Regions from separate parts of the Bradyrhizobium ferriligni genome, predicted to be linked through region 2. Evidence: riboswitches for the same ligand, from Rfam matches in the RefSeq annotation. Region 2 holds a riboswitch; the other holds the start of a gene.

Region 1 (3,406 bases), on a different contig from region 2:
CGAGGCGCGGGCCGATCATTTCGAGGATCGGCTTGTTCGAGATCAGGGAAACACCGAGGTCGCCGTGCAACAGCTTGGCGACCCAGGTGTAGAACTGGATGTAGATCGGCTCGTTCAGACCAAGCGAAGTCCGGATGCGTTCGAGCTGTTCGGGCGTCGCGTTGTCGCCGGCGAGGATGGCGGCCGGGTCGCCCGGCGTCAGCCGCAGCAACAGGAACACGAACAGAGCCACCACGCCCATCACGGGAATGGCGGCGAGGATGCGGCGAAGCAGATATCCGAGCAAATTTGATCCGTTGGGTTGTGGTCGATGAAGTCCCCAGCGGGACCGTTGCACACCAGACCGTAGCACAGATGGTAGCAGACTCACGGTAGAACTTGAGCAAGTCCCATGCCATCGGTGCTGCGGATTTTGCGGTGCAGCTAATCAGTCCTGTTGGCCGCGATTATTCCTCCGGTGAAGTTCGAAGCAGTCCACTGGAAGGTGGATTGATTTCAGCTTTGCGCGCGTTGGCAGGCACATCGAGCCCGGCACCGAACGTCGGCGCCATCGGCGGCGTGTCGAGGTCGCGCCAATCGTCGATCGCCTGGGCCACCATCTGCGCCGTCGCCGCCGAGAGCGTCCAGCCGAGATGACCGTGGCCCGTGTTGTAGAACACGCCCGGAATCCGTCCGGCGCGAACCACCGGCATCATGTTCGGCATCATCGGACGCAGGCCCGCCCAGGGCACGACTTTCGACGTATCGATGTTTGGGAAATGATGCCGCACCCAATCCACCAGCGGTTGAATGCGGTCGGCGCGAATGTCGCGGTTGAAACCGTTGAACTCGGCGGTACCGGCGACGCGGAAGCGGTCGGCGCCGAGCCGGCTGGTGACGATCTTCGCAGCTTCATCGAGCAGGCTGACGGTCGGGGCCGCATTCCGGCTTTGCGGCGCATCGAGCTGCACCGTGATCGAATAACCCTTCACCGGATAGACGTTGACGCGGTCGTTGAGCAGGCTGGCGAAGTGGCGGCTCGCCACGCCGGCGCAAATCACGATCCCGTCCGCTTGCAATTGATGGCGCGTCGCGACCGCAGCATCATCTGAAGCAACTTCGTTCCAGCCGATGCGGAAGCCGTCTCCGCCGCGTGCGATCGTGTCGACGTCGGCTTCATGGACAAAGCTCGCGCCACGACGGATGCAGGCGTCGGCAAGCCCACGCGTGAATTTGTGGATATCGCCGGTCGCGTCCGACGGCGTGAAGAAGCCGCCATAGCAGCTTGTCTGCAGCGCGGGTTCGATGACGCGGATTTCGTCTGATGTCACCGGCCGGCGGTCGAGCCCGCCCTGCTGCAGCAGCGTGTTGACCTTGAGGCCGGCTTCGAAGCCGGCCCTGTCGTGATAGACGTGCAGGATGCCGCGGCGTTCGAGATCGAAGGCGATGTTCTCGCGCTGTGCGATCGAGAACAGGTGCTTGCGCGCTTCGATTGCGAGCCGCGTGGTCTCGATGGTGTTGCTGCGATAGCGGCCGATGCTGCCGACGAACTCGCCGATCCAGGAATATTTGTGCCAGCTCGGCTTTGGGTTCATCAGCAGCGGCGCGTCGCTTCTGAGCATCCAGCGCAGACCCTTGAGGATGGTCGCAGCACTGTTCCAGACTTCGGCGTTGCTGGCGGAAAGCTGTCCGCCATTGGCGAACGAGGTTTCCATCGCGGCGTAGCGATGTCTGTCGAGGACACTCACCTTGTAGCCGCGTTCAAGCAGGGCATAGGCCGTCGTTACGCCAGTGATGCCGGCGCCGATAATCGCGATATGTGGCATGATGGTCTTCAGGCTCCCGTGGGTTAGAGTCGCCGAACCACCGGTGAAACCGGCATTCGGCGCCCCATCTGTCACGGTACCTGAGAGCTTGATCCGCATCGGGCCGGGGCCAGAAGCGAACTATCCCCTTCGGTGGACGTCATGGCCCTTGATGTGCGGCCATGTTCGTCTCTCTCCAGATCGTCCTGACGATACAGTCCTTTTGCCTGAGAGTTTCCGGGGCGGTTGCTCCGTCGGCGCCGAAGGCAACAACACGAATGTTGTCGCTTCGATCTCTCCCGCATCGTCGCGTTGGACGGCCGGACCGTAGGCGAAGCCTTAAAAATGGACAAGGCTAAATTTCGGTCCGGCAGTGCCAACGTGTTGTGCAGTGCAATCGATGTCAGTCCAGCGTCGCCAGCAGTGCTGCCATCAGGCGGCCGCGCTCGGCGAGGCTGTCGACCTCGATATGTTCGTTGAGCGTATGCGCATCGGCGCCGCGAACGCCGAGGCCGTCGAGCGTGGGGATGCCCATCGCGCCGGTGAAGTTGCCGTCCGAGCCGCCGCCGGCGCTGCCGTGCGGCAGATCGAGACCCATCGCCGCCGCAAGGCCTTTTGCCTTTTCATAGAGCGCCATGGTGCCAGCATCGGGCTCCCACACCGGGCGAGTGACGCCGCGCGTCACCTTGAAGGTGACGTCGTTGGCGGTGCCCGACAGTGCCAGCATGCGCTCGACCCCACGGTCGAGATCGGCCTGGCGCTTGGCCATGCTGAGCGCTTCGCCGGTACAGGTCGTTGCGACGCAATTGACCCACTGGCCGCCATGCACGATGCCGACCGAGAATGTGCAGTCCTCGGTGGTCATGCCGTCGATGGCGATGATCTGCCGCGCCATCTCGCGGATCGCGGAACGCCCGGAAGACAGCGTCGCGCCGGCATGGCTGGGCTTGCCGGTGGCTTCCAGATTGAAGCGCGCGATCGCATAGCGGCCGGTGACGACGCCGTTGTTCGGCCGACCGGGCTCCGGCACCAGCACGTATTTGTTGCGCGCGGCTTCCGCCTCGATGATGTCGCGCGTCGACGGCGTGCCGACCTCTTCATCGGGGGTGAACAGCACGGTGATCGGCAGCGGTGTCGTGAAGGAGGCGCGCGCCAACTGCCTGATCGCCTCGATCGACAGATAGTTGCCGCCCTTCATGTCGAAGATGCCCGGCCCGAAGCACTTGTTGCCTTCGCGCCGCCACTTCAGCTTCTCGATGGTGCCGACCGGGTGCACGGTGTCCAGATGGCCGGCGATCAGGATGCCGGGCTGGCCTTGTTTCGGATGGGGGAAACGGGCGCGGACGCAGCCCGCAAAGCCCTGGCGTCCGGCGATGCGCTCGATCGTCGCACCCATGATCGCCATCTCGCGGGCGGCGAGATCGAGCATGCGCTCGACCGCGGCCGCGTCCCAGGTCGGGCTTTCGCATTCCACCCAGCTGCGCAGGCCCTGCAGCATCGTTTCGGAATCAAAGGGGAGATTGGCTGGGTTCATCGTTTTTCTCTCTTGTTGTTCTGACGGCGCCGGCATCGCGCGCGCGTTACGAAAATCTCAGCCGACGATTTTGTAAAGCCAAAATCTG
Region 2 (3,406 bases):
AGCTTCTCGCGCAGCGGGAACCAGATCGCCTCGCTCGCCGCCTCGCCCGAGCCTGCCCAGGAGGCACGCGCCTTCACGCGCTGCCGCTCCATCGCGTCGGTGAACGACGCCTGGTCGACGCTGATGCCGCGCGACTTCAGCGCGTCCTGCGTCAGATCCAGCGGGAAGCCATAGGTGTCGTACAGCGTGAACGCAGTGTCGCCGTCGAACATGTCGCCCTTCTTGAGGCCGGCGCTCTTCTCGTCGAGGATCGACAGGCCCCGCGCCAGCGTCTTGCGGAAGCGCGCCTCCTCCAGCCGCAGCGTCTCCTCGATCAGCTTCTCGGCGCGGACCAGATCCGGATAGGCCTGGCCCATCTCGCGGACCAGCGCCCAGACCAGGCGATGCATCAGCGGCTCGCTCGCGCCCAAGAGCTGCGCATGGCGCATCGCGCGGCGCATGATCCGGCGCAGCACGTAGCCGCGGCCCTCGTTCGACGGCAGCACGCCGTCGGTGATCAGGAACGCCGACGAGCGCAGATGGTCGGCGATCACCCGATACGACCCAACGTTCTGCTCGTTCGGACCGTGCCCGAGGGTAGACGCGGCGGCATCGATCAGGTTGCGGAACAGATCGGTCTCGAACACGCTCTCGACGCCCTGCAGGATGGCCGCCATGCGCTCCAGCCCCATGCCGGTGTCGATCGAGGGACGCGGCAGCGCCACGCGCTCCTCCTTCGTCACCTGCTCGTACTGCATGAACACCAGGTTCCAGAATTCGAGGAAGCGATCGCCATCCTCCTCCGGGCTGCCCGGAGGGCCGCCCCAGATGTGCTCGCCGCGGTCGATGAAGATTTCGGAGCACGGGCCGCACGGACCGGTATCGCCCATCGCCCAGAAATTGTCCGAGGTCGGGATGCGGATGATGCGGTCATCCGAGAAGCCCGCGATCTTCTTCCAGTAGCCGGCCGCCTCGTCGTCGGTATGGTAGACGGTGACCAGCAGCTTGTCCTTCTTCAGCCCGAAATCCTTGGTGATCAGATTCCAGGCGAGCTCGATCGCGCGCTCCTTGAAGTAATCGCCGAACGAGAAGTTGCCGAGCATCTCGAAGAAGGTGAGATGGCGCGCGGTGTAGCCGACATTGTCGAGGTCGTTATGCTTGCCGCCGGCGCGCACGCATTTCTGCGACGTCGTGGCGCGCTGATAGCCGCGCTTCTCGACGCCGGTGAAGACGTTCTTGAACTGCACCATGCCGGCATTGGTGAACATCAAGGTCGGGTCGTTGCGCGGAACCAGCGGCGACGAGGCCACGATCTCGTGCCCGTTCTCCTTGAAGAAGTTCAGAAATGTCGACCTGATGTCGTTGACGCTGCTCATGTTCATCCAATCGGAAAAAGGGGCCGGCCAGCCGCAAAAAGGCGTCATTTTCCGGCCGAACGCTTTTAGACATTGCCAGCTGCGGTGTCCAGAAACTGTGCAGGCGGATCATGGGCTTGCCGCGGCAGCACAAAGCCCATTGGATAGTTGCTGCAGCTGCGTTGACAGTCTTGGTGGCGCCGTGTTTTCTACCTACCTATACCTAGTCACGTCGGGAGAGACCGGCCTTACGGCCGGCGCCGAAGGAGCAACCGCCCCGGAAACTCTCAGGCAAAAGGACCGCGTGACGTCTGACATCTGGAAAGAGACGCTGGGGTTCGCCCCGATGCGTCCGCCGACGGGATAATACTCTCAGGCACAGCGACAGATGGGGCTTTCTGCAGGTTTCTCAAGGGGAAATAGGTCCCCGACGGGAACCGCGAGGGCCCTGTGATGCTTGCACGCGAAACTTCCCCGCTGAAACAGACCCCGCTACACGCGCTGCACCTTGCGCGCGGCGCCAAGATGGTGCCGTTCGCCGGCTACGACATGCCGGTGCAATATGCGGCCGGCGTGCTCAAGGAGCATCTGCACACCCGCAAGGAAGCCGGCCTGTTCGACGTGTCGCACATGGGCCAGCTCGTGCTGAAGGCCAAATCCGGCAAGGTCGCCGATGCTGCGCTCGCACTGGAAAAACTAGTGCCGCAGGACATCGTCGGTATTGCGCCGGGACGGCAGCGTTACGCGCAATTCACCAACAATGACGGCGGCCTGCTCGACGACCTGATGGTCGCGAATTTCGGCGATCACCTGTTCCTGGTGGTCAACGCCGCCTGCAAGGCCGAGGACGAGGCGCATCTGCGCGCTAGCCTCGCCGACGCTTGCGAGATCGTATCGCTGGCCGACCGCGCGCTGATCGCGCTGCAGGGGCCGAAGGCCGAATCGGCGCTGGCGAAACTTTGTGCAGATGTCAGTTCGATGAGATTCATGGACGCCGGTCCGCGCCGCGTCGGCGACGCCGACTGCTTCGTCTCGCGCTCCGGCTATACCGGCGAGGACGGCTTTGAGATTTCCGTGCCCGCAGACAAGGTGGAAGCCCTGGTCACCGCGCTGCTCGATAATCCCGACGTGTTGCCGATCGGGCTCGGCGCGCGCGACAGCCTGCGGCTCGAAGCCGGGCTGTGCCTCTATGGCCATGACATCGACACCACGACGACGCCGGTCGAAGGCGCGCTGGAATGGTCGGTGCAGAAGGTTCGCCGCAGCGGCGGCGCCCGCGCCGGCGGCTTCCCGGGCGCCGACAAGATTCTCGCACAATTCGCAGATGGCGCCGCGCGCCGGCGGGTCGGCCTGAAGCCCGACGGCCGCGCCCCGGTGCGCGAAGGCGCCGCATTGTTCGCCAATGCCGCCTCGACCGAGCAGATCGGCAAGGTGACCTCGGGCGGCTTCGGGCCGAGCCTCAATGCGCCGGTCGCGATGGGCTATCTGCCTACCGCCCTTTCCGCCGTCGGCACCACCGTTTTCGCCGAAGTGCGCGGCCAGCGGCTCCCGCTGAAGGTCGCCGCCACGCCCTTCGTCCCCAATACCTACAAACGCTAAACGCCAAAGGATCGATCCCCATGACGACGCTGTACACGTCCGACCACGAATGGCTCCGCATCGAGGGCGACGTCGCCACGATCGGCATCACCGACTATGCGCAGTCGCAGCTCGGCGACGTCGTGTTTGTCGAACTGCCCAAGGTCGGCCGCAGCCTGAAGAAGGCCGAGGCCGCCGCTGTCGTCGAATCCGTCAAGGCCGCCTCCGACGTCTACGCGCCGATCACCGGCGAGGTGGTCGAGGTCAACGAGGCGCTCGCCGCCGAGCCCGCGCTGGTCAATTCGGACGCCGGCGGCAAGGCCTGGTTCTTCAAGATGAAGATTGCCGACAAGGGCGAACTCGGCGGCCTGATGGACGAGGCCGCCTACGCCGCGCACACCGCCTAAGAGAATGAAGCAGATAGCGACCACACACTCACCGTCATCGCCCGGCTTGACCGGGCGACCCAGTACGCCGCGGCCCTTCAGCTCAAT

What was found. Region 2 has a riboswitch for glycine ahead of gcvT (glycine cleavage system aminomethyltransferase GcvT). Riboswitches for the same ligand answer to the same signal wherever they lie in the genome.
Region 1: another riboswitch for glycine. It lies ahead of AC1VNY_RS21950 (D-amino acid dehydrogenase); the one in region 2 lies ahead of gcvT (glycine cleavage system aminomethyltransferase GcvT).

What each region holds. Positions count from the first base shown of each region.
Region 1 covers NZ_JBXEJO010000036.1:50,531-53,936, reverse strand. Annotated here, with positions in the region: gene AC1VNY_RS21955 (ABC transporter permease) at 1-286, opposite strand, end outside; gene AC1VNY_RS21950 (D-amino acid dehydrogenase) at 447-1,805, opposite strand; glycine riboswitch at 1,872-1,986, opposite strand; glycine riboswitch at 1,990-2,096, opposite strand; gene AC1VNY_RS21945 (M20/M25/M40 family metallo-hydrolase) at 2,188-3,318, opposite strand.
Region 2 covers NZ_JBXEJO010000004.1:48,451-51,856, reverse strand. Annotated here, with positions in the region: gene alaS (alanine--tRNA ligase) at 1-1,355, opposite strand, end outside; glycine riboswitch at 1,558-1,646, shown strand; gene gcvT (glycine cleavage system aminomethyltransferase GcvT) at 1,788-2,933, shown strand; gene gcvH (glycine cleavage system protein GcvH) at 2,954-3,319, shown strand.